4 regions of the Mesorhizobium sp. C120A genome follow, and region 2 is predicted to be linked to each of the others. Evidence: predicted binding sites of a transcription regulator. Region 2 holds the regulator's gene; each other region holds the start of a gene.
The links. The regulator PhoB, encoded in region 2, activates phosphate uptake and scavenging genes when phosphate is short. The targets are predictions, from matches to a motif close to TGTCATNNANCTGTCAT.
Positions count from the first base shown of each region.

Region 1: a site for PhoB is predicted at 4,970-4,986, ahead of olsB (l-ornithine N(alpha)-acyltransferase). Genes of this name have one in related genera too.
Region 3: a site for PhoB is predicted at 2,631-2,647, ahead of NL532_RS13945 (esterase-like activity of phytase family protein). Genes of this name have one in related genera too.
Region 4: a site for PhoB is predicted at 4,521-4,537, ahead of ppk2 (polyphosphate kinase 2). Genes of this name have one in related genera too.

Region 1 is NZ_CP100476.1:1,680,276-1,687,476, reverse strand. It holds gene NL532_RS08265 (TrmH family RNA methyltransferase) at 1-803, shown strand, start outside; gene lspA (signal peptidase II) at 800-1,288, shown strand; gene acuI (acrylyl-CoA reductase (NADPH)) at 1,394-2,383, shown strand; gene NL532_RS08250 (response regulator) at 2,485-4,773, shown strand; gene olsB (l-ornithine N(alpha)-acyltransferase) at 5,050-5,925, shown strand; gene NL532_RS08240 (trimeric intracellular cation channel family protein) at 6,026-6,658, opposite strand; gene grpE (nucleotide exchange factor GrpE) at 6,797-7,201, opposite strand, start outside.
Region 2 is NZ_CP100476.1:1,334,849-1,342,049, forward strand. It holds gene pstA (phosphate ABC transporter permease PstA) at 1-1,039, shown strand, start outside; gene pstB (phosphate ABC transporter ATP-binding protein PstB) at 1,057-1,881, shown strand; gene phoU (phosphate signaling complex protein PhoU) at 1,923-2,627, shown strand; gene phoB (phosphate regulon transcriptional regulator PhoB) at 2,644-3,333, shown strand; gene NL532_RS06615 (ROK family protein) at 3,364-4,599, opposite strand; gene xylF (D-xylose ABC transporter substrate-binding protein) at 4,866-5,906, shown strand; gene NL532_RS06625 (sugar ABC transporter permease) at 6,051-7,201, shown strand, end outside.
Region 3 is NZ_CP100476.1:2,884,700-2,891,900, reverse strand. It holds gene NL532_RS13960 (sugar phosphate isomerase/epimerase family protein) at 1-331, opposite strand, end outside; gene NL532_RS13955 (Gfo/Idh/MocA family protein) at 331-1,362, opposite strand; gene NL532_RS13950 (LacI family DNA-binding transcriptional regulator) at 1,557-2,582, shown strand; gene NL532_RS13945 (esterase-like activity of phytase family protein) at 2,744-4,219, shown strand; gene NL532_RS13940 (L,D-transpeptidase) at 4,297-5,085, opposite strand; gene NL532_RS13935 (MATE family efflux transporter) at 5,285-6,757, shown strand; gene NL532_RS13930 (MFS transporter) at 6,761-7,201, opposite strand, start outside.
Region 4 is NZ_CP100476.1:4,444,734-4,451,934, reverse strand. It holds gene NL532_RS21690 (multidrug efflux MFS transporter) at 1-750, opposite strand, end outside; gene NL532_RS21685 (GntR family transcriptional regulator) at 900-1,565, shown strand; gene NL532_RS21680 (DUF982 domain-containing protein) at 1,648-1,908, shown strand; gene NL532_RS21675 (hypothetical protein) at 1,981-2,139, opposite strand; gene NL532_RS21670 (glycosyl transferase family 90) at 2,318-3,289, shown strand; gene NL532_RS21665 (aldo/keto reductase) at 3,310-4,353, opposite strand; gene ppk2 (polyphosphate kinase 2) at 4,598-5,518, shown strand; gene NL532_RS21655 (dihydrofolate reductase family protein) at 5,704-6,348, opposite strand; gene NL532_RS21650 (winged helix-turn-helix transcriptional regulator) at 6,457-7,152, opposite strand.

The sequences.
Region 1 (7,201 bases), 350 kb from region 2:
CCAATCCGCTGATCAAGGACATCAAGGCGCTCGCCCAGAAGAAATTCCGCGACCAGCAGAACGCCTTCATGGCCGAAGGGCTGAAGCTGGTCATCGACGCCCTCGACCTCGGCTGGTCGATCAGGACGCTGGTCTTCGCCAAGGCCGGACGCGGCAATGCGGCGGTCGAAAAGGTGGCGGCGCGCACGGTTGCCGCCGGCGGCACCGTGCTCGAAGTGTCCGAAAAAGTGCTGGTCGCCATCACCCGCCGTGACAATCCGCAAATGGTGGTCGGCGTCTTCCGGCAAAAACTGCTGCCGCTAAGAGACATCCGCGCTCACGACGGCGACGTCTGGGTGGCGCTCGACCGGGTGCGCGATCCCGGCAATCTCGGCACCGTCATCCGCACCGTCGATGCCGTCGGCGCCAAGGGCGTCATCCTGGTCGGCGAGACTACCGATCCTTTTTCTGTCGAGACCGTGCGCGCCACCATGGGCTCGATCTTCGCCGTGCCGGTGACCAAGGCGACGCCGGAAGCATTTCTGGCTTGGCGAAACAGCTTCTCGGGCCTGGTGGTCGGCACCCATCTGAAGGGTGCGGTCGACTACCGCTCGGTCGATTTCTCCCGAGGACCGGTGCTCTTGATGATGGGCAATGAGCAGCAGGGCCTGCCCGACAATCTGGCGGAAAGCTGCGACCGGCTGCTGCGGATTCCGCAGGCCGGCCGCGCCGATTCGCTCAATTTGGCGGTCGCCACCGGAATCATGCTGTTCGAGATCCGGCGCGGCGCGCTGAAACTTGCCCCCGAGGACGCCACATCGTGAAATCATGGTCTCCCTATGCGCTGCTGGTGGTGGTGGCAATCGCGCTCGACCAGTGGATAAAGCATCTGATCGAGACCGGCCTCGTCTTCCAGGAAAAGCTCGACCTGGTGCCATTCCTGGCGCTGTTTCGCACCTACAATACCGGCATCGCCTTCTCGATGTTCTCGTCCTTCGGCGACACCGGCCTGGTCGTCATCGCGGTCGTGGTCGTTGCCTTCGTGCTTTATCTGGCGACGCGCACGCCCGCCGGCCATGTGCTGGCCCGCATCGGCTTTGCCCTGATCATCGGCGGCGCGATCGGCAATCTGATCGACCGCGCCGTCTACGGCCACGTCATCGACTATATATTGTTCCACACGCCGGTATGGTCCTTCGCCGTCTTCAACCTTGCCGATGCCTTCATTTCGGTCGGCGCGGCGCTGGTCGTCTTCGACGAGTTCATCGGCTGGCGGCGCGAGGCCAAGCCGCAAGGCCCAGAAGCCTGACGGCCCGACTCTTTTGACCAATTGACCTCGCCGGACGGTCGCCGCACAGTTCGGCCAGAGCCAGCCAATGCCGACCGCCAGCCTTTGCGAAGCCGAGGAGAAGAGATGCCTGAAACCTTCAAAGCCATCCTCGTTTCGCGCGACGCCGAAAAGAAGCAATCGGTCGAGATCGTCGATTTCAGCGAAGCCGATCTGATGGAAGGCGACGTAACTGTCGCGGTCGAGGCGACGACGGTCAACTACAAGGACGGGCTGGCCATCACTGGGAAAGCGCCAGTGATCCGCCGCTGGCCGCTGGTGCCGGGCATCGATTTCGCCGGAACCGTCCTCTCCTCATCGCATGCCGACTGGCGCAAGGGCGACAAGGTCATCCTCAATGGCTGGGGCGTCGGCGAGACGCATTTCGGCGCCTATGCCGGGCGCGCGCGCGTCAACGGCGACTGGCTGGTGCCGTTGCCCGACGGCATCAGCGCGCACGATGCGATGGCGGTCGGCACCGCCGGCTATACGGCCATGCTCAGCGTCATGGCGCTGGAGCGGCACGGCATCCTGCCGGATCGCGGCCCGGTGGTGGTGACGGGTGCAGCCGGCGGCGTTGGGTCGGTCGCGGTCTCGATCCTGTCCAGCCTTGGCTATCACGTCATCGCCTCGACCGGCCGCAACGCCGAAAGCTCCTATCTGATCGACCTCGGTGCCGCCGAAGTGATTTCGCGCGAGGAACTCTCCCAGCCGGCCAAGCCGCTGGCCAAGGAGCGCTGGGCCGGCGGCATCGATGCCGTCGGCAGCCACACGCTGGCCAATGTGCTGTCGATGACCGCCTATGGCGGCGCGGTCGCCGCCTGCGGCCTGGCGGGTGGCATGGATCTGCCGTCGAGCGTCGCCCCGTTCATCCTGCGCGGCGTCTCGCTGCTCGGCATCGATTCGGTGATGGCGCCCAAGGCCGTGCGCCTCGAAGCCTGGCGCCGCATCGGCAGCGATCTCGATCTGCAAAAGCTCGCCGGCCTGTCGACGACCATCGGCTTCGACGACATCATCGCCGCCGCCCACGACATCGTCGAGGGCAAGATCAGGGGGCGCATGGTCGTGGATATGTGAGGCCCCGAAGCCGCCAGAACGGGCGGCAAAAATGCATGACCGCTAAAATTCGAACGATCCGCCGCGCTTTTCCATAATCTCTATCTGGCAAGGAGTTCCGCATGATCGCGGAGTCCGCCAGGAAAGAGAAGAGCCGCGCCGAAAGCATCGACGGGCCGAACCCGGCGACGCCCAAGCGGCAGCATGTTGCCGCGCCGCCGCTGGCGCCGGATTTGCCGCGCCCCACGTCCGAGGGCCTGCCGTTCCTGACGGTGGTCGCCAGTGTCGTGCTGCCGGGCCTCTCCCACCTCACCGGTGCGCCGATCTTCATCACCCTCGGCCTGCTGGCGACAGGCGTTGCCGGCGTCGCCATGCACCTGCGCAACCGCCGCACCGTCCACCGCGCGACGGCCTTGCTCGACGAAACCGCCGCGCGCAGCCGCGCCGAGATCGAGACGCTGGCCGACCGCATGTGGGAGATGCAGGAGAGCGAGGAGCGTTTTCGCGGGCTGATCGATGCGCTCGGCGATCTCGTCGTCCACCGCGACCGCGACGGCCACATCGTCTATGCCAACATGGTTTTCGCCGGCCTCGTCGGAACCGATCAGCGCGACCTTGCCGGCAGGACTCTGGCCGACCTCGGCATCGATGTCGGTATCGTTCCCGACGCCGCCTTTTCGGATCACGAATGCCTGAGTTCCACCGACGTCTCCATCCGCACGCCGAACGGTCCGCGCTGGTTCTCGTGGATCGAACTGTCGGTGCGCGACAAGGATAGCGGCGCCGTCTCGCACCGGGCGATTGCCCGTGACATCACCGCCCGCAAGCGCGCCGAATCCTCGTTGATCACCGCGCGCGAGCGCGCCGAATATGCCAGCCAGGCCAAGTCGCGCTTCCTCGCCACCGTCAGCCATGAGATCCGCACGCCGATGAACGGCATCATGGGCATGGCCAAGCTACTGGCCGACACCAATCTGTCGCCCGAGCAGCGCACCTATGTCGGCGCCGTCTCGACCTCGGCCAGCGCGCTTTTGGCGCTCATCGAAGACCTGCTCGACTATTCCAAGATCGAGGCCGGCCGCTTCGACCCGGAACCGCAGCCGACATCGTTGCGTGAAATTGCCGACAACATCATCGAACTGATGGCGGCGAAAGCCTTCGCCAAGAACATCGGCCTCGGCTGTCATGTCGAGCCCGACGTGCCACAGATGATCATGGCCGATCCGGGAAGAGTCAGGCAGGTGCTGCTCAACCTGATCGGCAATGCGATCAAGTTCACCGACACCGGCGGCGTGCTGGTTTCGGTTGCACGGGCCCGCACCGAGACCAGCGACCGCATCTGCTTCACCGTCGCCGACACCGGCCCTGGCCTGCGCGAAGAGGATATGGAGCGCATCTTCGAGGAGTTCGAACAGTCCGACGGCACCTCGACCCGCACCCATGGGGGCGCCGGCCTCGGTCTGGCCATATCGAGGCGCCTGGTCGCCGCCATGGGCGGTGCCATTTCGGTGTCGAGCCGGCTTGGCGAGGGATCGGAATTCGTCTTCGAGATCCCGGCCGCAGGAGCAACCGAAGCACCGCAGAACCGGCAGAACATCCTGGCCGGCCGGCGCGCCGTGATCGTGTCGAAGAACGCCGTCGAGGCGGACGCCATCGCCCGCACCATCCGCGCCCATGGCGGCGCCGTCGACGTCGCCGCAACCGCTTCCCAGGCGACGCCCTTCGCCGAACATTGCGATGTGCTGTTGATCGACGCGGCCCTGGAGGACGGCGACGGCAGACTGCTCAAGCGCCTGCGCCAGAGTGGCTTTGCCGATTGCGAGGCGATCACGCTGATCGCGCCGACCGACCGCGGCATGCTTGGCGAATTCCGCACCAGCGGCTACGCCACCTTCTTGGCGAGGCCGGTGCGCGGCGAAACCCTGCTGCGCGTGCTGCTGACCAGTCATGCCCCTGCCTTGCCGCCGCCCAAGCCGGAAAAGACCGGCGCGTCCTCGCTTCGTGCCCATGGCGGGCGCCAGCAAGGTTTGTCGGTGCTGATCGCCGAAGACAACGACATCAACGCCATGCTTGCCCGCGCCACGCTTTTGAAGGCGGGACATCGCGTGAAAGTGGTCGGCAATGGCAAGGCCGCGGTCGAGGCGGTGACCGAAGCCGGGCTGAAAAATCGCTTCGATGTGGTGCTGATGGATTTGCACATGCCGGTCATGGACGGGCTGGACGCGATCGCCGCCATCCGCCGCCACGAGGAGGAAATGGCTGTGCCGCCGGTTCCGATCATGGTGCTTTCGGCCGACAGCCAGGAAAAGACCCGCCACACCGTGCTCGCCCATGGCGCCAGCGGCTTTGTCACCAAGCCGCTCGATCCCGACGCGCTGGTCCATGCCGTCGAGGGCCAGGTGGCCGCCTGAATTCATGTCGCTCAAAAGTGGCCCCGGTTTTGAGAAGACGACATGCACAAAACAAAGACTTGAAGCGCGTCGCGTGAATCGTCCCAGCGCGACGCGCTTCAAGGCGACGCTGGCGCAATCCTCGCGTCACGTAGGTAGCCGAATGAGGGTTTTCGCCAGCCGACGAAGTATTGCCCGTCGCGCCGTATCACGGTACTGTCACAATCCTGTTGCACCTACACCGTATCCCCGTGCCAAGAGGGATGGCTCGAAGGAGAATCACTCGTGCATACAGTTATGCCGGAATGTGACACTCGGCCCAGCGCAGGCGGCGCTTTGCTCGCCGCGCGGAACGCCGATGCCGTCGCAACAGGCGCACCGCTGGGCCGTATCGGCAATCTCGAAGTGCGGCTTGCCCGCAATGAGGCCGAGATCGCCGCCGCGCAGGAAGTGCGCTACCGGGTGTTTTATGACGAGCTTGGCGCCAGGAAGGACCTGTTCCAGGCGCAGGACCGGCGCGACGCCGACCGCTTCGACCCGCTGTGCGACCATCTCCTCGTGCTGGACACTTCGATCTCCGGCCCCGAGCATCGCCGCATCGTCGGCACTTACCGCCTGCTGCGGCAAGAGATTGCGGCGACCGCCGGCGGCTTCTATTCCGAAGGCGAGTTCGAACTGACCAAGCTGATCGCCCGCCATCCCGGCCAGCGCTTCCTTGAGCTCGGCCGCTCCTGCGTGCTGCCGGAATACCGCTCGAAGCGCACCATCGAGGCGCTGTGGCAAGGCATCTGGGCCTACATCAACCACTATGAGATCGGCGTGATGACCGGTTGTGCCTCGTTCCCTGGCACGGTGCCGGCTGCGCATGCCGAGGCGCTCACCTACCTTGCCCATCACTGCCGGACCAACTCCGCCTGGGATGTGCGGGCGGTCTCCGGCCGCTATTGCTCGATGGATCTGATGCCGATCGAGGCAGTCAACGCCAAGGCGGCGATCGCGGCCATGCCGCCGCTGGTCAAGGGCTATCTGCGCGTCGGCGCCCGCATCGGCGACGGCTGCGTCATCGACCGTGAGTTCTCCACCGTCGATGTGTTCGTGGTGATGCCGGTCAAGGAAATCGGCGCCCGCTACGTCAACTATTATGGCGGGGAAGCGCAGCGCTTTGCGGCGTGAGGCAGTAGGCAGTAGGCAGTAGGCAGTAGTGAAGGCTGCCGCGAATTGCTGACTACCGACTATTCCCTATTCCCTATTCCCTATTCCCTATTCCCTCTCCCTACGGAATATCCTCCGGTCGCCGTCCCGGGCGGCTCTTGTAGGACGGAAAGGTCCAGCCGAATTTCAGCGCGCCGCCGCGCACCAGGAAAGCCGCGACGAAGCCGGCAATATCCGAGGCGAGCGGCGGCAGGCCGGCAAGATCGCCAAGTGTGTAGAGGCCGGCGCCCGCGAGTGCGGCGGTGACGTAGATTTCGGGCCTGAGCAGCACCGATGGCTCGCCGGCCAGCAGATCGCGCAGGATGCCGCCAAATGTGGCGGTCAACACGCCCATAACAACGGAGACGACCGGCGAGCCGGTGATGGCCAGCCCCTTGGCCGCGCCCATTACGGAAAAGGCCGCCAATCCGATGGCGTCGAGCCAGAGCAGCCATTTCCAGCGGGATTCGACGCGGTGGGCGATGAAGAAGACCAGCACCGCAACCGCCGCGCAAACCAGCACATAGCCGGAGTTGGCGACCCAAAAGACGGGCAGGTTGAGGATGACGTCGCGAAGCGTGCCGCCGCCAATGCCGGTGACGCTGGCCAGAAACAGGAAGCCGATAATGTCGAGCTGCTTGCGCGAAGCCGCCAACGCCCCGGTCGCGGCAAAGACGGCGACGCCGGCATAGTCGAGGAGGTCGATGGGTGTCAGGGACATGAGGTAGTAGGGATTGGGAATTAGGGAAAGTATGAATAACACGAAGCCGCGCGATTGATACGCCTGCCTATTCCCTATTCCCTATTCCCTATTCCCTATTCCCTATTCCCTATTCCCTACTGCCTACCCTACTCACGCATCCTTCTCGGCCTGCTCGTTCACCGGCCCCGGCTCGACCGGCGCTTCGGTGGCCGCGATCTTGGGGCCGCCCTTGGCGACCCCGACCATGGCCGGCCGCAGCACGCGCTCGCCGATCGAATAGCCCGGCTGCACGACCTGGACGACGGTGTTGGCCGGCACATCGGGATTGGGCACTTCGAACATCGCCTGGTGGAAATTCGGGTCGAACTTCTCACCTTCCGGTTCGAGCTTCTTCACCCCATGCCGTTCCAGCGTCGACAGCATGGCGCGCTCGGTGATCTCGACGCCGTCGATCAGCGCCTTGAAGCCGGCATCTCCGGCCGCTTTCGCCTCGGCGGGGATAGCATCGAGCGCGCGGCGCAGATTGTCCGACACCGACAGCATGTCGCGGGCGAA
Region 2 (7,201 bases):
GGCGAACTATCCCAAGCTCGCCGAAAACGCACTGGTGGCCAAGCTCGGCATCGATCCGGCCAACAAGCCGATGATGCTGAAGCTCAAGGGCTTCCTGTCGGAAGGCGCCCGCGTGCAGCTGCGCGACATCGTCTCCGCCGATCCGTCGGTGATCGGCACGACGCGTGACGTCGACATCCTGGCCGCCGCCAATCTCGACTCGGCCTTCAAGGGCCAGATCGACCTCGGCGTCGATGAAGCGCGCCGCAAGGTGTCCAACCAGCAGATCGACTGGATGAACAAGCTCAAAGCCGAAGGCGCGATGGCCGAGCATTTCAACACCGGCCTGTTCAGCTATGGCGCCTCCAGCCGGCCCGAGACGTCGGGCATGGGCGTGGCCATCATCGGTTCGTTCTACATGATGGTGATCGTGCTTTTGCTGGCGCTGCCGATCGGCGTCGCCGCCTCGATCTATCTGGAGGAGTTCGCCAAGAAGAACCGCTTTACGGACCTGATCGAAGTCAACATCAACAATCTCGCGGCGGTGCCGTCGATCGTCTTCGGTCTGCTTGGCCTTGCCGTGTTCATCAACTTCCTCGGCATGCCGCGCTCGGCTTCCTTCGTCGGCGGCCTGGTGCTGACCTTGATGACGCTGCCGACCATCATCATCGCCACGCGCGCCGCCCTCGCCGCGGTGCCGCCGTCGATCCGCTCGGCGGCGCTCGGCCTCGGCACCTCCAAGATGCAGATGGTGTTCCACCACATCCTGCCGCTTGCCGCCCCAGGCATCCTTACCGGCACCATCATCGGCCTGGCGCGTGCGCTCGGCGAGACAGCACCGCTGCTCTTGATCGGCATGGTCGCTTTCGTCGCCGATTATCCGACGACGCCTTTCGATCCGGCGACCGCGCTGCCGGTTCAGATCTATATGTGGGCAAACGAGGCTGAGCGCGCTTTTGTCGAGCGCATGTCCGGCGCCATCATCATCCTGCTCGTCTTCCTCATGGCCATGAACATCACCGCGATCGTGCTCCGGCGCCGCTTCGAGCGGCGCTGGTAGAAAAAAGGCAATTTGGTATGAACATCATGACCGAACAGTCCCTTGAGAATGCAGTGGGCGACAAAATGAACGCCAAGTCGAACGAAGTCATCAAGATGCGCGGCGACAAGGTCGGCGTCTTCTACGGCGAGAAGCAGGCGTTGTTCGACGTCAATCTCGACGTCCGCCAGAACCAGGTGACGGCGCTGATCGGCCCGTCCGGCTGCGGCAAGTCGACCTTCCTGCGCTGCCTCAACCGCATGAACGACACCATCGATTCGGCGCGGGTGACCGGCAAGATCACGCTCGATGAAGACGACATCTACGACAAGAACATCGATGTCGTCGAACTGCGCGCCCGCGTCGGCATGGTGTTCCAGAAACCCAACCCGTTCCCGAAGTCGATCTACGAGAACGTCGCCTACGGCCCGCGCATCCATGGGCTGGCCAAGCGCAAGTCCGACATGGACCAGATCGTCGAGCAGAGCCTGAAGAAGGCTGCGATCTGGAACGAGGTCAAGGACCGCCTGCAGGAGCCCGGCACCGGCCTGTCCGGCGGCCAGCAGCAGCGCCTGTGCATCGCGCGCGCCATCGCCGTGTCGCCGGAGGTGATCCTGATGGACGAGCCCTGCTCGGCGCTCGATCCGATCGCCACCGCCCGTGTCGAGGAGCTGATCGACGAACTGCGCCAGAACTACACGATCGTCATCGTCACCCACTCGATGCAGCAGGCGGCGCGCGTCTCGCAGCGCACGGCGATGTTCCATCTCGGCTATCTCGTCGAGGAGGGCGTCACCGACAAGATGTTCACCAACCCCGACGACAAGCGCACCCAGGACTACATTACCGGCCGCTTCGGCTGAGCCGTCCGGCGGGTGAATTTTTAGGCACGAGGACCAAGATCATGGGTGAACATACCGTCGCCTCCTTCGATGAAGAGCTCGGGCAGATCAGCAAGCTGATCCGCGACATGGGCGATCTGGCAGGCTCGATGGTCAGCGGCTCGACCAGGGCGCTGCTCAATTCGGACAATGCGCTGGCACAGCGTGTCGTTTCCGACGACGCCATCATGGATGCGCGCCAGCGCGAACTGGACGACCGCGCCATCACGCTGATCGCCAAGCGCCAGCCGATGGCCAACGATCTGCGCGCCGTGGTCGGCTCGATCCGCATGGCGGGCGACCTCGAGCGCATCGGCGACCTCGCCAAGAACATCGCCAAACGCGTCGGCACCGTGGGCTTGAGCGTCACGCCGCGCGACCTCTCGCACTCCATCGATGCCATGGCGCAACTGGTGCTGATCCAGGTGCAAGGCGTCGTCGAGGAATATGCCGCCACCGATGCGGCAGCGCTTGCAAAACTCAGGAATGACGACGAGCGCATCGACGTCAAATACACGTCCGTGTTTCGTGAGCTCTTGACCTACATGATGGAAGACCCTCGCAACATCACCGCCTGCACGCATCTCTTGTTCTGCGCCAAGAATCTTGAGCGCATCGGCGATCATGTCACCAACATCGCCGAAAATGCGTATTATGTGCTGACCGGCCAGCAATTGCCCGCCAATCGTCCGAAGCAGGACGAGACGGCGATGGCCACGCCGGCCTGATGAGGGTGAACTGCCTATGATCGCGCCACGCATCATGGTCGTGGAGGACGAGGAGCCGCTGGGCGTGCTCCTCCGCTACAACCTCGAATCCGAAGGCTATCAGGTCGAGGTGGTGACACGCGGCGACGAGGCCGAGATCCGCCTGCAGGAAAACGTGCCCGATCTCCTGGTGCTCGACTGGATGGTGCCCGCTGTTTCCGGCATCGAGCTCTGCCGGCGGCTTAGAGTGCGGCCCGAAACCGAGCGGCTGCCGATCATCATGCTGACCGCGCGCGGTGAGGAAAGCGATCGCGTGCGCGGCCTGTCCACCGGTGCCGACGACTATCTGGTCAAGCCATTCTCGACGCCGGAGTTCATGGCGCGCGTGAAGGCGCTGCTGCGCCGGGCCAAGCCGGAAGTGCTGTCCAGCGTGCTCAAGGTCGGCGACATCGTGCTCGACCGCGAGTCGCACCGTGTCTACCGCAAGAAGAGCGAGATCAGGCTCGGACCGACCGAGTTCCGGCTGCTCGAATTCATGATGCGCCATCCCGGCCGCGTGTTCTCGCGCAGCCAACTGCTCGACAATGTCTGGGGCGAGACGATCTATATCGACGAGCGAACCGTCGACGTCCATGTCGGGCGCTTACGCAAAGCGGTCAACAACGGCCGCATGCCGGATGTCATCCGTACCATTCGCGGCGCCGGCTACGCGATCAGGGAAGACTAGGATGCTGCGCGTCGCGCCGTTGCCGGCCATTCAGGCGACATGCTTGCCGGATTTGGCCTGAATGCCCGGCGCGAAAATCTCCTGATCGACGAAGCCGAGCGCGCGCATGGCACAGCCTTCGCGGATCAGCGGCAGCTCGTTGGGCTCGGTGTCGAAGGAGATCGATTTCGAGTGCTGGCCGCCGGCGGTCTGGGCGATCGCTTCGCGCAATGCCGGTTCGATCAAGTCGAAGGCGGCGGCGCTGACGCCGACCATGGCGACGGGTGCCGGATCGATCAGTGCAAACAGGCTGCCGAGGCCGAAGCCGAGCGCCTCACCGGCCTTGCGATAGGCTTCGCGCTCCGGGCCATCGGTTTCGCGGGCGCGCGCGGCGAGTGCGCGCATATCAGCGTCGCCGATATCGACCGGCTCGGCATCTTCGCTCATCATTTTGGCGCTGCGCCAGATGGCGTAGTTTCCGGCATAGGCCTCGACGCAGCCGCGCCGCCCGCAGCGGCAGAGCGCGCCGCCCGGACGGTGGATCATGTGGCCGAACTCGCCGCCCGAGGAATGGGTGCCGGTGAACAGTTCGCCTTTCAGCACCAGCCCCATGCCGATGCCGTGCGACAAGAGGATCGCGATGAAATTGTCGCGGTAGCGCTCGGGCTGGCGCCATTGCAGGGCCACCGCCATCATATTGCAGTCGTTCTCCATGGTGGCAGGAATGCCGAATTCCGCTTCCAACATGTCGGCGAAGGCAATGTCGGTCAGTGGCGTGATTGGCGACCACAGCATGGCCCGCGCCTGCGAATCGGTGATGCCCTGGATGCCCATGGCAATGCGGGCGATGCTCTGGACATCGAGGTCCGGGTCCGCGAGACGCCGCCCGACGATTGCTACGCATTCGCCGATCAGCTCGTCGCGCGGCATGGTCAGCGTGTCGAGCCGGCGCTGTTCTTCCGCGACCACCTGGCCGGCATAGTCGATGACGGTGACGGAGAGGAAGTTCAGCGACAGCACCACGGTCATGACCGCCGCCGCTTCCGGGTTGAGGCCAAGGCCGACCTGCGGCCGGCCGCGTTTCAGCGAGCCGGTCTCGCCAGGCTTGCCTTCAATCAGGATGCCTTCTTGAATTAGATCAGACGAGATTGCCGATATCGTCGAATGGCTGAGGCCGGTGGTCGCCGCAATCTCGGTCCGCGACGGCTGGCCGGCCCGGCGCACGGCCGAAATCACCATCGCACGGTTGCGACGGCGCAGATCGTCGTGGCGGATCCCAACCGACATTTGTTTTCCTCCCGGCCTCCTCGCGCCTCATGATAGTGAAGGCGTTCGACGGCACCAGCCAAATATTGGCAGACGCCGGCAGCCCTGTCATTGTTTATTGCGGAGCTCGAAAAAATTCGGCAACGCCATCAGAATCCATCATAATCGATGTTGACAGTGCCTTATCATTGAACCAGTATTTTTTCGAGGCTCGAAAAAATGGAGCCTCTTTGTGCAGGCCTTCGGGCCGGTTTTGTCGCGCCGTGGGCGGCGCAGGGAGGGTTATAATGAACAGATTTGCAGCCGCCATGCTGGCGGGTGTCGCCATGTCGCTGGCGCTGATGTCGGTCGCGCAGGCGAAGGACAAGGTCATCGGCGTGTCGTGGTCGAACTTCCAGGAAGAGCGCTGGAAGACCGACGAGGCGGCGATGAAAACGGCGATCGAAGCCGCCGGCGACAAGTACATTTCGGCCGACGCGCAGTCCAATCCCGGCAAGCAGCTGACCGACGTCGAAAGCCTGATCTCGCAGGGCGCCAACTCGCTGATCATCCTGGCGCAGGACGCCTCGGCCATCGGCCCGGCGGTGCAGAAGGCGCTGGACGAAGGCATTCCGGTCGTCGGCTATGATCGCCTGATCGAGAACAAGGACGTCTTCTACCTGACCTTCGACAACAAGGAAGTCGGCCGCATGCAGGCCCGCGAAGTGTTCAAGGCGAAGCCCGAAGGCAACTATGTCTTCATCAAGGGCTCGGGCTCGGATCCGAATGCCGATTTCCTGTTCTCGGGCTCGATGGAAGTGCTCAAGGAAGCCATCGACTCGGGCAAGATCAAGAATGTCGGCGAGGCCTATACCGATGGCTGGCTGCCGGCCAACGCCCAGAAGAACATGGAACAGTTCCTGACCGCCAATGACAACAAGGTCGATGCCGTGGTTGCGGCCAATGACGGCACCGCCGGCGGCGTTGTCGCCGCGCTGACGGCGCAGGGCCTTGCCGGAACGGTTCCGGTCTCGGGCCAGGACGGCGACCATGCCGCCCTGAACCGCATCGCGCTCGGCACGCAGACGGTGTCGGTGTGGAAAGACGCGCGCGAACTCGGCAAGAACGCCGCCGAGATCGCCTCGCAGCTTGCCGATGGCAAGAAGACGGGCGACATTGCCGGCGCCAAGGACTTCACCACGCCTGGCGGCAACACCGTCAAGTCGCTGTTCCTGACCCCCGTCGCGATCACCAAGGACAACCTCAACGTCGTCATCGACGCCGGCTGGATCAAGAAGGACGAAGTCTGCACAGGCGTCGCCGCCGGCAGCGTCGCGGCTTGCAACTGATCTCGACGACTTGAAGAAATGAGGCGCCGCGGCTGTCAAGCCGCGGCGTTTTCTCTACGAGAATTGTGTGTTTCCGCCATCGGCGGCAAACTTCTAGGCTGTGGTCCGGCATCCGCGCCAGACGGCAAGCCGCTGGAGGACATCATGACCGACACGACCTCAAATCCGCAGGCCGATACGGCACGAGCGTCTGAACTCGGCGCGGTCGCCCGGTTCCTGAAAGCGACCGAGCTCGACACGCGCATGCTCGGCATGGTCGGCGCGCTGCTGGTCATCTGGGTCGGCATACATATCCTGTCGGGTGGGCTTTTCCTGACGCCGCGCAATCTTTGGAACCTGTCGGTGCAGACGTCCTCGGTCGCGATCATGGCGACCGGCATGGTACTGGTCATCGTCATGCGCAACATCGACCTTTCGGTGGGCTCCGTCGAAGGCGTGATCGGCATGATCATGGGCGTGGCACAGGCCGAATTCCTGATTCGCGTCATCGGCTTCCAGCTTGGAAACCCCTGGCTCTGGGTCGTCGCGCTTGCCGCCGGCGTGGTGCTTGGTCTGCTGATCGGCGCGTTCCAGGGCTTCATCATCGCCTATATGCAGGTTCCGGCCTTCATCGTGACGCTTGGTGGCCTGCTGGTCTGGCGTGGCATGGCATGGCTCATCACCAGCGGGCGCACGGTCGCGCCACTCGACGCCACCTTCCAGCTGATGGGCGGCGGACCACGCGGCTCGATTGGCGCCGCTGCCAGCTGGATCGTCGGCATCGTCGCCTGCGCGGCGGTCGCCTTCGCGCTGCTCAACGGTCGCTCACAGCGCAAGCGCTTCAGCTTTCCACTGCGCCCCGTCTGGGCCGAGACCTTGCTTGGCGTGGTCACTTGCGCGGCCATGCTCGGCGCCGTGTGGATCGCCAATTCCTATCCATGGCCGATCGGCATCGTGCGCCAGTACGCACAGCAGAACGGCATCACCGTTCCCGAAGGCGGGCTGTTCATCGCGCATGGCATCGCCATACCGGTGCTAATGGCGGTGATTGTCGGCATCATCATGACGTTCATCACCAAGCGCACGCGTTTCGGCCGCTATGTCTTCGCCATCGGGGGCAATCCGGAGGCAGCGGAACTCGCCGGCATCAACACGCGCTGGGTGACCATGAAGGTGTTCATGATCATGGGTGTGCTGGCTGCAATCAGCGCGGCGATCTCGTCGGCCCGTCTCAATGCGTCAACCAATGCGCTGGGCACACTGGACGAGCTTTTGGTGATCGCGGCCGCTGTCATCGGCGGCACGTCGCTCGCGGG
Region 3 (7,201 bases), 1.5 Mb from region 2:
GGCCGGTGAAGCCGCTGACCGTCGAGGCGCCGAACAGATGCGCATTGTCGATCACCGTTTCCCAGGCCGCGAGCACGCCGCGATCGACCTCGCCATCCTCCAGCGGATTGCCGAACACACCGATCGACGACACGACGACATCGGCATCGCCGATCGCCTCGCGGATCTCGCCGGCGAGCCGCGGCAAATCCTTGCCGCCCAGCGTCTGCCAGAAGAAGGGCTGGATGCTCTCGAAGCCGAGCGGCAGAATCTCTTTGATGTAGGCGGCCGGGTCTTCGAGATTGGCCCGCACCATGGTGCCGATCCGGATGTCGAGAAGCGGGTTTGGCATCATGATGCTTCCTGTGTGATTGCGACGCGCCGTCCGGTCTCGGCGCTTTCGATGGCGCCAAAAACCATGGCCAGGCTTTTGATGTTGTCGCTGCCACGGGTTTCCGGCTCGCTGCCGGTCTCGATGGCGTGGATGAAATCCTTGATGATGCCGAGATGACCGCCGACGCGGTCGGCGGAATCGAGCGGCGGTACTGTGATGGGCTGGGTCAGGTCGAACAGGCCGTCGCGGACCGACAACACAACCTCGGCCTTCAGTCCGTCCTCGCCGTCCCAGACCAGGCTGCCGTGCTCGGCGACGATGCGCCACGTGCTCTCCCAGCTGGTGCGGAAGCCCGCCGCGCACCAAGAGCCTGCATAGGTGAACACCTTGCCGCCGCCGAGATCGAAGATAGCGCTGGCCGACGATCCCTGCCGGTACCAGGAATTCGCCGGCTCCCATTCCTGGCAAAAGACGCCGGCGGGATCGCCGCCGACCATGTAGCGGGCGGCGTCGAAAGTATGGATCGCCATGTCGAGCAAAAGCACATGCGCCATCTCCTCGCGGAAGCCGCCGAAATGCGGCGCGACGAAGAAATCGGCATGGATGCTGGTTGGCTTGCCGATGGCGCCGGAGTCGAGAAAGCGCCTGATGCGCCGGACATTGGCGACGTAGCGGCGGTTCTGCACGACCGCATGGATACGCCCCGCGTTACGTGCCGCATCGACGATGGCGCGGGCATTTTCCGGAGTATCGGCCAGCGGCTTTTCCGTCAGCAGATGGCAATTATGGGCAAAGGCGGCAAAGGCGACATCACGCCGGGCGGCTGGAACCACGACATCGAACACCGCGTCGGGCCTGGTCTGGTCGAGCACCGCGTCGAGGCTGGTGCCGATTACCGCGCCGTCGAGCCCGTATTCGTGCGCCCTCGCCTTCGCCCGTTCGGCGTCGAGATCGACAAGGCCGACAATGGCCAGCCCGTCGATCTGCCTCGCGGCATCGAGCCAGGCCTTGCTCATCGCACCACAGCCGACGAGGACGGCATTCATCATCCGGCATTCCTCCCGTCCGGTCCCTCCAGACCGAATGTCACGGCATTTCCGGCATCACCGTAAACGTTTCTCCGTAAACGTTTACGAGAACACACCCGATGGCGTAGAATGTCAATCGGCTGTCAGCGAAAATCATCCCGAAGCCTTGGCCTGGGCGGCAGCCGGTGCTAGCCAAGACAGGGGGAGAACTGTCCTTGGCGTCCAGTATCCATGACCTAGCGCGTCACCTGAACATTTCGATCGGCACCGTGTCGCGGGCGTTGAACGGCCGCGCCGACGTCAATGCCGACACCCGCCAGCGCGTGCTCGCCGCCGCCAAGCAATTGAACTATTCGCCCAACCAGTCCGGCCGCAGCCTGCGGCAAGGCACCACCCATTCGATCGCCTTCATGCTGCAGCCGCATCCGGGCGACCAGCAATATGGCGAACCGTTCTTCATCCCGTTCCTGATCGGTCTGCAGGGCCGGCTGGCCGAGGATGACCTGGATCTGATGGTCGTCATGGGCGAGCCCGGCCAATATCAGCAGGAGAGGCTGCGCCGCGTGGTTGAGACGCGCCGGGCCGACGCGGTCGTGTTGGCCAATACACGGCGGGAAGACGATCGGATCGACTATCTCAGCAAGGCCGGCTTTCCCTTCGCCACGCTTGGCCGAAGTCAATCCGGCGACGACACCTATCCTTCGCTCGATATAGATTTCGAGAGGGCGGGTGATGAAGCCGTCGACCGGCTGGTCGCGCGCGGCCACCGCCGCATTGCCGCCATCCGCCCTTCGCTTGATCTCAACTTCGGCTACCTGTTCCTCGACGGCTACCGCAAGGCGCTGGAGCGGCATGGCATCGAAGTCGACCCCGGCCTGATCGCCGACGGCTTCATCAACGAGGCCGGAGGCTACCAGGTGACGCCGCGCGTGATGCTCTCCAAGGACCGGCCCACAGCCATCATCTTCAACAATGACGCAATGGCGCTCGGCGGCTGCAAGGCACTGGCCGAGATGGGCATCAGGCCCGGCCACGACATCGCGGTGATCGTCATCGTCGACACGCCGCTCTGCCGCTACTTTTCACCGGCGCTGACCGCCTTCCGTCCGTCGCTGGAGCCGATGGGCCGGCGGCTGGCCGAAATGCTGCTGGCCTCGCTTCCCGCCTTTGCCGGCCCGGAAGGTCCGCGCATCATCCGCGAAGTCTGGCCGCTGGAGCTGATCGCGCGCGACAGCGATTGATAGTGCGTCTCTCCCTTCTCCCACAAGGGAGAAGGAAGAGGCCCGCTCTGTCACGCAAGTATCATGTTCGCGTCCTAGACCGCTTTGCGAGAGGGCGACATCGTCGATGCGATGCGGTGGCCCCTTTGCGCCGCTCAAGGCTTGTCACAAAGAGGATCTCCATGAAAATCTCGCACCGAACCGTGTCGCTCGGCGCCGCGCTGGCGCTGTTTACCGCCCTGACCCCTGCCCTTGCCGACAGCACAGCCACCGTTGGTGGCTTCGTCAACAAGGGCCTGGTCGGCGTCGGCCGCATCCCGGCCGATCAGAAGGACAAGTTCGGCGAGACCTTCGGCTCCGCCTCCGGCATGTCCATCGACGCCGCAAGCTGGACCCGTGGCGCGGACGGCTACAAGGGCTCGCTCTGGTTGCTGCCGGACCGTGGCTACAATGTCGTCGGCACCACCGATTACCGGCCGCGCCTCAACACTATTCGCATCGAGTTCACGCCGGTAGCACTAGGCGCCACGCCCACCTCCGGCCAGGAACAGACAGGCGTCAAGGCGACGCTTGCCGATTCCCTGCTCCTCACCGACGACAAGGGCGCTGACGCCACCGGCCTCGATCCGCTCAACGGCGTGCGCGCGGCCAATGGCGACCTGCCGATCCTGCCCGAGGCCAATGGCAAGCTGGCGCTCGACAATGAGGCGACCGCGCGGCTGCCCGACGGCACCATGTTCATCTCTGACGAATACGGCCCCAACATCTACCGCTTCTCGGCCGACGGCCATCTGTTGTCGGCAACGCAGCCGCCCGCCGCTTTGGTGCCGATGCGCAAGGGCGCGCCGAACTTCGCCTCCGACAATCCGGGCCCCGGTGCAGCCGAACCCGATCCGAAGGATCCCGAAACCGGCCGCCAGAACAATCAAGGCCTCGAAGGCATGGCGCTGACGCCGGACGGCAAGTCGCTGATCACTGTGCTGCAGTCGGCGCCCCGCCAGGATGGCGGCGATTCGCCCGCGACGCGCCAGAACACTCGCGCGCTGGTCTACGACGCCTCCGACCCGGCCCATCTCAAGCTGGTGCATGAATATGCCGTGCCGCTGCCGGTGTTCAAGGACGCCAAGGACAAGACCAAAGTCGCCGCGCAGAGCGAAATCGTGGCGCTGTCCGACAAGACCTTCCTGATGCTGGCGCGCGACAGCGGCAACGGCCAGGGGGTGAAGGGCGACACGTCGCTTGTGCGCCAGATCTTCGTCGTTGACGTCTCGGCCGCCACCGACATTGCCGGCGGCGCCTTCGATGCCGCCGACAAGCCGCTGGCGCCCAAGGGCGTGCTCGACCCCTCGGTGACCCCGGCCAAGCTGACGCCGTTCATCGACATCAACGACAACAAGGAACTCGGCCGTTTCGGCCTGCATGACGGCAAGCCCAACGACAAGAACAATCTGTCGGAGAAGTGGGAAGCAATGTCGGTGGTCAGCGTGCTCGATCCGGCGCTGCCCGACGACTATTTCCTGTTCGTCGGCAACGATAACGACTTTCTCACCCAGGACGGTTTTCAGGTCGGCGCGCCCTACAAGGCCGAAGACGGCGCCGATGTCGATACCATGTTCCTGGTCTATCAGGTCACGCTTCCGGGCCTCGCCAAGAAGTAGCCGTATACGGAAAGGCGGACGCGCCCGGCGCGTCCGCCTTTACCGTTTGTCGGCGATCAGCGATGCCGTGAAGGCACCTATTTCAAAATCTCCGCATCCCTTGGCACGCCGGCATCGATCGGCTCGGCGGTCCGGCTCGACACAGCCATGATCTTGCCCGCGGCCGACAGGTTCGGGCGCACATAGACCTGGGCTACGCCGTTGACCCGGCTGTAGAGGTCGATGATGTCCTGGTTCATGAAGCGCACGCAGCCCGACGACGCGTTCTTGCCGATGGAATCCCATTCCGGCGTGCCGTGCAGCCGGTACATCGTGTCCTTGCCGTCGCGGAACAGATAGAGCGCGCGCGCACCGAGCGGGCTCTGCGGTCCGGGCGGCATGCCGTCCTTGTATTTCGCCAGTTCCGGCCGGCGCTGGATCATTTCGGGCGGCGGCGTCCACACCGGCCATTTCTTGCGCGCCTGGATCACGGCGCTGCCGGTCCAGCCAAACCCGGCCTTGCCGAGGCTGACGCCATAGCGCATTGCCTTGCCGCCGTCGCGCACCAGATAGAGAAAATGCTCGGATGTATCGACGACGATCGTGCCGGGTTTTTCGCCGGTCGGATCGTCCACGATCTGGCGCACGAATTTCGGATCGAGCTTGGCGACGGGGATTGCCGGCAATGAAAAGCCCTCATCGACGCGCGCCGAATACATGGTGGCGGCATCGCCCAGAGCCGGTTCGGGCGCCGGAGCGGGCGTTGGCGGCACCACGACGTCGGTCGTGGTGCAGGCTGAAAGCGCCATGGAAGCGGCACCCAAAGCGGATATTCCAAGAAACGCGCGCCGGTTCAGGCGCTCGGAAAAAAGCGGATTGTCGGACATGATCCCCCCCAGCCTATTCATCATATCCAACAGGATATGCGACCCCACGCGGCGACGACCCATATCCCATTCCGAATGTTTTGAGAACTGATTAGCTTGAAGCCGCCAGGTGGCATGTTCCAATGCCGCATCGACCTTGTCCGTTAAATCGGCGATCATTGCCGGGCGGACTTTGAGATGAACCTTCGCCGAACAGCCCATGGACGAAAAAATACCACCGCGCCGGCGCACCGGCGACCTGACCAGCGGCCCGATTCCGCGCACGCTGCTTTTGTTCGCTCTGCCGGTGCTCGGCTCCAATGTGCTGCAGTCGCTCAACGGTTCGATCAACGCTGTCTGGGTCGGCCGCTTCCTCGGTGAATCGGCGCTGACCGCCACCTCCAACGCCAATCTGGTTCTGTTCCTGATTCTTGGCACCGTATTCGGCATCGGCATGGCCGCCACCATCCTGGTGGCGCAATCGGTCGGCGCCCGCGACCTGCCCGAGGCGCGGCGCATCGTCGGCACCAGCGCCAGCTTCTTCTTCCTCGTCTCGGCTATCTTCGCCGTCTGCGGCTGGATCTGGGTCGACGCCATCCTCAACACACTGGGCACCCCGCCCGATGCGCTGCCGCTGGCGCGCTCCTATCTGCGTATCATCTTCGTCGCCGTGCCGATGATGAACCTTCTGTCCTTCGTCATGACGGTGCTGCGCGGTGCGGGTGATTCGCGCACGCCATTCTTCTTCATGGCGCTCGCGGTCGTGCTCGACATCATCCTCAATCCGCTGCTCATTCGCGGCATCGGCCCCTTCCCCGAACTCGGCATCGCCGGCTCCGCCACCTCGACGCTGATCGGCCAGACGGTGAGCGTGATCGCCATCCTCGTCGTGCTTTATGCCAAAAAGCATCCGTTGCGGCTCGCCGGCGCGAACCTCGCTCTGCTGCGGCCGGATCCGGCGCTGCTCAGGATCGTCGTCTTCAAGGGCGTGCCGATGGGCCTGCAGATGATCGTCATTTCGGCGGCGGCGCTGACCGTGATGGGCATCGTCAACTCCTACGGCTCGCAGGTCGCCGCCGCCTACGGCATCGCGGCGCAGCTGTGGACCTATATCCAGATGCCTGCACTGGCGATCGGCGCCGCAGTCTCGTCGATGGCGGCCCAGAATGTCGGCGCCGGGCGCTGGGACCGCATCGGTCGCATCGCGGCGTCCGGCGTCGGCTTCAACCTGGTGCTCACCGGCGCCCTGGTGGCGCTGCTGTTCCTCTTCGACAGGCCGGTGCTCGGCCTGTTCCTTAGCCGCGACAGCACCGCAATCGACATTGCAGCCCACATCAACAAGGTGGCGTCCTGGTCGTTCATCCTGTTCGGCGTCACCATCGTGCTGTTCGCCACCGTGCGCGCCACCGGTGCCGTGATGCCGCCGCTGATCATTCTGGTGATTTCCGTGCTGGTCGTGCGTACCGGCTTTGCCTACTTCTTCAGGAGCTACATCGGCGAGGAAGCGCTGTGGTGGAGTTTTCCGGCGGGATCGATCACCTCGCTGGTGCTGGCCGCCGCCTATTATCGCTTCGGCCGCTGGCGCACCATGCACATGATCGAGGACCGGCCGGCCGCCGGCGAGCCGCCCGACACCGGCCTCGGCATCCCGCGCGGACGGGCAAACATGGCGCCCGAGACGCCAAACGGGTGAGGCTCAGCGCGCGTATTTGACGCCGAACCCCAGCGCTACGACAGAGAACAGCGTGATCATGCCGGCGAAGGCCAGGCTTGCCGTCGTCGGAGTGGTCCAACTCGACAGCAGCCCAATGCCGATCACCGGCAGCGCATTGCCGCAGAAGCAGCAGATAAAGAACGCCGACACCAATTCGGCGCGACGCTCGGCAGGTGCGATCTGGTTCACCACCTGCAGGCCGCCGCGATAGCCGAGCGCCGCCGCCACGCCGCACACAGCGGTGGCGGCAACCATCAGGGACATCGACGCGAAAAACTGAGCAGCAACCATCAGCCCTACGGCCGGGATCATCAGCGCCAGCGCGGCCAGCATGCCGGCGCGGCTGGACAGTCGGGTCGTGGCCAGAATGGTCGCGGCCGCAACGATCGACAGTTCAAAGAACAGCGCGCCGGCCTCGGCATG
Region 4 (7,201 bases), 3.1 Mb from region 2:
GATCGGCTCGATCGACATGTTGGCGAAGGTGAACAGCATGCCGGTTGCCAGCATCGCCACGACAGGGCGTTTGTCGGGGATCTGCGCCCAACCGCCCTTTGGTTTCTCCTTGGGTTGTGCCTGCATTGGCGGGCGAGGCATCTCCTTGATCAGGAACGTCGTCGCCAGCGCCGCCAGGAAAATGACGCCGCCCGCGATGAGGAAGGTGGCGCGAATACCGATCAATGGCGGCAGCGCGCCGCCAAGCAACGGGCCGACCAGGGAGCCTGCGGTGATGCCGGCCGACAGCACGCCGAGCGCCCAGCCGGAGCGCTTCTTCGGCGTCTGCATGGCGACAAGGATCGTCGAGCCTGAGGAATAACCGCCGGCAAAGCCGATCAGCAGGCGCAAAAGCACCAATTGCCAGACGGTCTGCACCATGCCGGTCAGCGACATGCAGATCGCCATGCCGAAACTGGCGCGCACCAGCATCACCTTGCGGCCGTAGCGGTCGCCGAGCCGCCCCCACAGCGGTGCGACAAGGGCGGCGGCAAGGAAGGTGGCGCCGAAGGCGATGCCGGACCATTGCACGATCGCCGCGTGGCCCACGGCGCCCAGCTGTTCGACATAGAGCGGCAGGAACGGCAGCAACAGCGTCATCGCCACAAGCGTGCTGAACGATCCGGCAAAGCACACGAGCAGGTTGCGCCGCCAATGAATGTTGTAGGTGGAAGGCGCTTCGGCGGCCTGCGCTGCACTGTCCTGCGGCATGTCCTATCCTGTCCGCTTGCTGCGGATACCATTTTGGGATACCAACTTGGTACCTCATGGACGCAAAGCCCGGCTGCTGTCAATCAGGCGCTCTCAATGTGATCGGCAAGACCAACGGGCAAGGCCGATCGCCAGCAATGGAAGCAACTATGTCGCAGATGCAGATCGTCGAAAAAGCGCTTCGCGAGATGATCCTTGGCCTTGAGGTCGGTCCTGGCGAGCGGCTGACGGAGCGCTGGATCGAGAGCCGCTTCGGCGCCTCGCGCACGCCGGTCAGGGCAGCCCTGCTGCGGCTGGAGACGGAAGGGCTGATCTGCCGCGACGGGCGCGGCTGGACCGTGTCGCCGATCAACCTTGCCGAACTGGAACAGATCGCGGTGTACCGCGAAGCGGTCGAGGTCGCGGCGGTCAGGCTGACTTCGGCGCTGGCCGACAGGAGCGCAGCCGATGTCATCGAGGCGATGCTGGACTCCTGCGACACTGCCACGCCGCGCGAGGAATGGCACCGCGTCGGCATGGATTTCCATATCGAACTGGCGCGGCTCTCCGGCAACGAGTTCCTATTTCGGGCCGTGCGCGATGCCATGACGCGGCTGTCGCGGGCGCGCTGGCTGGAGGTGCGCGACGAGGCGGCTCTTGGCCGCGCCTGGAGCGAGCATCACGCCATTCTGGCAGCGGTGCGGGCCGGCGATGCCGATGCGGCGGCGGCGCGACTTTCCGCCCATATAGCCGGCAGCCGCGCCCGCCTGGTGACGTCGTTGCACAATGACCGGCGCGGCCTACGCGCCAGGGGTTTTGCCGTCGTCGCCGCTTGATACTGGTCACGAAAACGAAAGAACGCCGTCGCGATCCGCTTTCGGCCTCGCTTCGCGGACGCCGATGGCGTAAGAGGCGGCCATGGAAAACAACCGATTTGAAACACCCGTGACCGTTAAGTCGGGCACGGAGGGAAGCACTCAGCTCTTGCGTACGGTGCGCGAGGCTTCCGATTACCTGCTCAACAGCTGGCCCGGCAAGCGCAGCCCCAAGCACCGCGAAGCGCTGCAGGCCTGCCATGACGCGCTGGCCGGCGACAAGCCGGCGATGATTGCAAGACGCGCCTTCATCGCCGCCGCGCGCGAGGTGAACGTCTTCGTCAGCGACAAGGCCCCGGCCTGATCACATCGGCCTGATCACACCGGCATTTTGCCAGGATCCGGCCCGTTTCGCGGGCCGGTGATCCTGTCTTGCCTATTTTTCTGTCTCGGTGTCGGTTTTGGAACTTGCCTCGTTCTCAGGCTCGGCGCGCTCCTTGGCCGCGACCTTGGCGGCGAGCTTCTCCGCCTTCTTGGCGGCCTTCTGCCGGTCGCGCTCTTTGCGTTCCTGACCGTAATTCGGTGGTCGAGCCATATCGTTTCCTTTCGCTGTGCCTGATCCTGCCTAGAAGCATTGGCCGGCAAACACAACAGCGCCGCGAGGGCAGATGCCAGCGGTTCTGGACTTGCGTGATGGCGAACACAATGGTTTAGAAAAGGCTGCGGGACAGTTGCTGGAGCCGCCGCCGACCGATTTCGAATCAAAACGACCGATGGCCACGCTTCAAAGAAACGCACAGAAGCTGATCTACTATGCGCGCAACGCCATGCGCGACATCGCGCCGCCGGTTCTTTTCCGGCGCCGGCTCGGCCGGCTGCTCGATCAGGCCAGGCTTTCCGACGCATCGGTCCGCCAGCGGCTCAATTACTACAACACGCTGCGGGAGCCTTTTAGCCCCAGCCCCGAGGCCGTGCCGGTCAGCCGGCTGCCGTCGGACCGCAGCATGTACTATTACGATCTGAAGGAGTTCACCCGTTATTTCGACCCAGATCTGCGCATCGACCTGGAATTCGGCGACGTCATCGAAGTGCCGAAGATGCCGTCGATCGTCAAGGACCGGCCGATAGCGGGCGACAACGGCAACGGCGTCCTGTTCAAGCTGAACAAGTTCCGTCATTTCTACATGCCGGCCGACGATGTCGCCTTCGCCGACAAGCATCCGCTCGTCGTTTGGCGCGGCGAACTCAACAATCCGATCCGCACCTTGTTGCTGGATGCAGCCCGCAATCTGCCGTTCTGCGATGTCGGCACGCCGAGGGCGACAGCACTTGCGGAATACCGCAAGCCCTATCTCAGCATCGATCAGCAGCGCCGCTACCGCTACATCATCTCGCTCGAAGGCAATGATGTCGCGACCAATCTGAAATGGATCATGAGCTCGAACTCGCTCTGCCTGATGCCGCCGCCGACTTACGAGACCTGGTTCGCCGAGGGGCAACTCGAGCCCGATGTCCATTATGTGCCGCTGGCGCCCGACTTCAGCGATCTGGCCGAGCGGGTGCATCATCTCGAGCAGCATCCGGCCGAGGCCCAGCGCATCGTTGCGGCGGCCAACGCCTATTGCCGCAAATTCGCCGACGAGCGGGCCGAGCAGGCGATCTGCCTGCTCGTGCTCTACAAATATTTCGTGCTCAGCGGCCAGATCGAGCCCGATCCGCAGGTCTGGCGGTTTATCGCGGGCTAGCCGCTTCCGGCGCCCTTAAGTCAGATAACGCTGCGGTCCATAACCAGATCGGCCGGGCCGAAGCGGTCCTTCGCCGTAAACTGCTGGTGCCAGTAGGGATAGAGCACCGGCGGCCGGCTGACGGCATCGAGGCGCTGGCGTTCATCAAAGGACAGCGTCAGGCTTGCCGCGGCGAGATTGTCTTTCAACTGGGCCTCGTTGCGTGCGCCAATCACCAGCGAACTGACGGCCGGCCGGCCAAGCAGCCAGGCCAGCGCCACCTGGGCCGCCGAGACGCCGCGAGTGGCGCCGATGTCGACCAGCACGTCGACGATCCGCCACAGCCGGTCCTCGTCGCGGATCGGTGGTTCCGACCAGCCGCCGATCTGGCGCGCCGTCGGACTGTCGCGGCGGTATTTTCCCGACATCAGGCCGCCGGCGAGCGGGCTCCACACCAGCACGCCAAGGCCCTGGTCGACCGAGATCGGCAAGAGCTCATACTCGGCCTCGCGTGCTTCCAGCGTGTAGTGGATCTGCTGGGTGACGAAGCGCGGCTGGTGCTGGCTGTCGCTGATGCCGAGCGCCTTCATGACCTGCCAGCCGGAATAGTTGGAGCAGCCGACATAGCGGATCTTGCCCTGGGCAACCAGCGTGTCGAGCGCGGCGATGGTTTCCTCGAGCGGCGTCGCGCCATCCCATTCGTGCAGGAAATAGATGTCGATGACATCTGTCCTGAGGCGCTTCAGGCTCTTCTCGCATTCGCGGATCAGATGATGGCGCGACAGGCCCTCGTCATTGGGGCCCTTGCCGATCCGCATGCGCGCCTTGGAGGCGATCAGCACGTCGTTCTTGCGCTTGCCGCCGAGCGCCTCGCCGATGATCTCTTCCGACAATCCGTTCGAATAGACATTGGCGGTGTCGATGAGATTGATGCCGGCATCGATGCAAGTGTCGATGATGCGCGAGGCCTCCGCGAGATCGGAATTGCCGACGGCAGCGAACGGCCCGCTGCCGCCGAAGGTCATGGTTCCCAAGGTCAGCGTCGAAACTTTCAAGCCGGAACGGCCAAGCGTGCGGTATTCCATGTCAGATCCTCGTAGTTTTGGTGGGGAGGTGGTTTTAGCAGGAAAGGGCGGGGAAGCCCGAACGGGTCCGCCATTTGTAGGACAATTTGAGCGGCTTGTCGCCATGCCACGGCGATGGATCAGCCATGCCTCGCCGATTTGCAGCGATGATCGGCTGGCTGGCGGGTTGCAATAAAACCGTCATTGCCGGCCTATATCAAGTCGGCTCAGGGTTTCATGTCAGCCGGCAAGCGGAGCAGTGGAAATGACCGAGTTGAAGCAGAATTCTCCGGCCAGGGATTGGCTGGAAGCCGAACTCGCCGACATGCTCGACGAGGACTATGAGCTTGAAATGTCGGAGCCGGCGCTGTCGCTGGAGATCTCCAAGATCTACAAGAACGCGCATCCGCCGTCGATCGACCGCATGCAGTATTTCCGCGACCTGATCGGCTTGCAGTCGGAACTAATCAAGCTGCAGTCCTGGGTCGCCTACCACAAGAAGAAGCTGGTGGTGGTTTTCGAAGGACGCGATTCCGCCGGCAAGGGCGGCGTCATCAAGCGCATCACCCAGCGCCTCAACCCGCGCATCTGCCGCGTCGTGGCGCTGCCGGCGCCGACCGAGCGCGAAAAATCGCAGTGGTATTTCCAGCGCTACGTGCCGCATCTGCCGGCCGGCGGCGAGATCGTGCTGTTCGACCGCTCCTGGTACAACCGCTCCGGCGTCGAGCGGGTGATGGGCTTTGCCGAACCCGATCAGGTCGAAGAGTTCTTCCGCGACGTGCCGGAGTTCGAGCGCATGCTGGTCCGCTCCGGCGTCACGCTGGTCAAATACTGGTTCTCGATCACCGACGAGGAACAGCAGATGCGCTTCATGATGCGCATCCACGACCCGATGAAGCAGTGGAAGCTGTCGCCGATGGACCTGCAGTCGCGCGTGCGCTGGGAGCAGTACACCAAGGCCAAGGAAGAGACGTTTGCCCGCACCAACATCCCAGAGGCACCGTGGTACATCGTCGAAGGCAACGACAAGAAGCGGGCGCGGCTGAACTGCATCGACCATCTCCTCAAACAGCTGCCCTATGAGGACGTGCCGCACGAAGAAATCACGCTGCCCGAGCGGGTGTTCAACCCGGAGTACGAGCGCCAGGTCCTGCCGCGCGAGCTTTACGTGCCGGAGAAGTATTGAGCACTTTTCCTTCTCCCCGTTTCACGGGGAGAAGGTGCCGGAAGGGCGGATGAGGGGCAGCTCCGGCGACGAATTCACAGCCGTCGGACGCTGCTAACCTCCAAAGCAGCGCTGCCCCTCATTGCCTGCCGGGCATTTCTCCCCGTAGAACGGGGAGAAAGAAGCCTGCGCCTATCACTTCGCCACTACACCCGCTTGATCGTCACATGCGTGGCGAGCGCTGTCGCCACCTGCTCGGTGCACTGGTAACCCAGCTTCAGCATATCCAGCCCGGCAAACAGGCTCTCGCCCCTCCCGAGCAACACTGGCGACACCGCCAGATGCAACTCGTCGATGAGCTTCTCTTGCAGATATTGCCGGATGGTGGAAACGCCGCCGCCGACGCGGACATCCTTGCCGCCGGCCGCGGCCTTTGCTTGTTCGAGCGCGGCGTGGATGCCGCCGGTGACGAAGTGGAAAACGGTGCCGCCTTCCATCGCAATGGGGTCGCGCTTGTGATGGGTCAGCACGAAGGTCGGCACATGATAGGGCGGGTTGTCGCCCCACCAGCCTTTCCAGCTCTCGTCCGGCCATTCGCCGCGGATTGGGCCGAACATGTTGCGGCCGAGGATCCAGGCGCCGACATTGTGGAAGCTGCCGATGGTGAACCGGTCGTCCACATCGGTGGTGCCGCCATCCTTGCCGACCATCTCGTGGAAGGTGCGGGTGCCGGTCATCCATTTGTGCAGATCTTCGCCACCAACGCCGAGCGGATTTTGCAGGTCCTGGTCAGGACCGGCGCCGAAACCGTCGAGCGACAGGGTGAAGGCATTGACGCGCAGTTTGGACATGGAAGACTCCCTTTGGTGACCAGTTGCGATTTGCAATCAGTATCCAAACCGATTGCATATCGCAAGTAGTTTTTAGAGGCAAGCCGATCTGTGGAATGCGCAGGGACCTCAAGCCGCCACGCGCTTCGGCATCACCGCAAACGGGCTGAGCCCAAGCCAGATCTGCATCTTGCCGGCGACGTCGAGATCGCCGGTCAGGCTGATCTTGTCGCGTTCCTTATGAACTGTCGTCAGCCCCATCCAGATCGAGGTCATGGTGCACAGATCGGTCGAGACGTAGAGATCGACGTCGAAGCCCGGATCGTACCAGCAAAGATCGACCTCGCCCTGCTTTTCGACGATCAGCCACCACGATCGTTTTGACGCCGGCAGGTCATGGTACAGGAATTGTATCACGGTGCGCCCGTCCGGCAGCGGGCTGGGGTTCAGATTGCGCCGCATGTCCCACATCAGCAGCGACGGATCGAGGTTTTTGAGCGACAGCCTGGCCTCGACCCATTTCTGGCCCCAAAACCCCATCGCCTCGACAACCGGGCGCAAATCCCGGCCCGCCTCGGTCAGCCGGTATTCGAACACGCCCTTCTCGGTCGCGATCTCGGTCCGCTCGACGATGCCGCCGGCCTCGAGGTCCTTGAGCCGTTGCGACAGAAGGGTTGGCGACATTTTCGGCACGCCGCGGCGCAAATCGTTGAAGCGGGTCGATCCCGCCACCAGTTCGCGCAGCAGCACCATGGTCCAGCGTGTGCAGAGCAGCTCGGCGGCCATGGAGAGCGGGCAGAATTGCTTGTAACCGGCTTGTGTCATGTGGTGAGCTCCAAAAGATGTTGCCGGACCTTATTCAGAAAACCTGAGT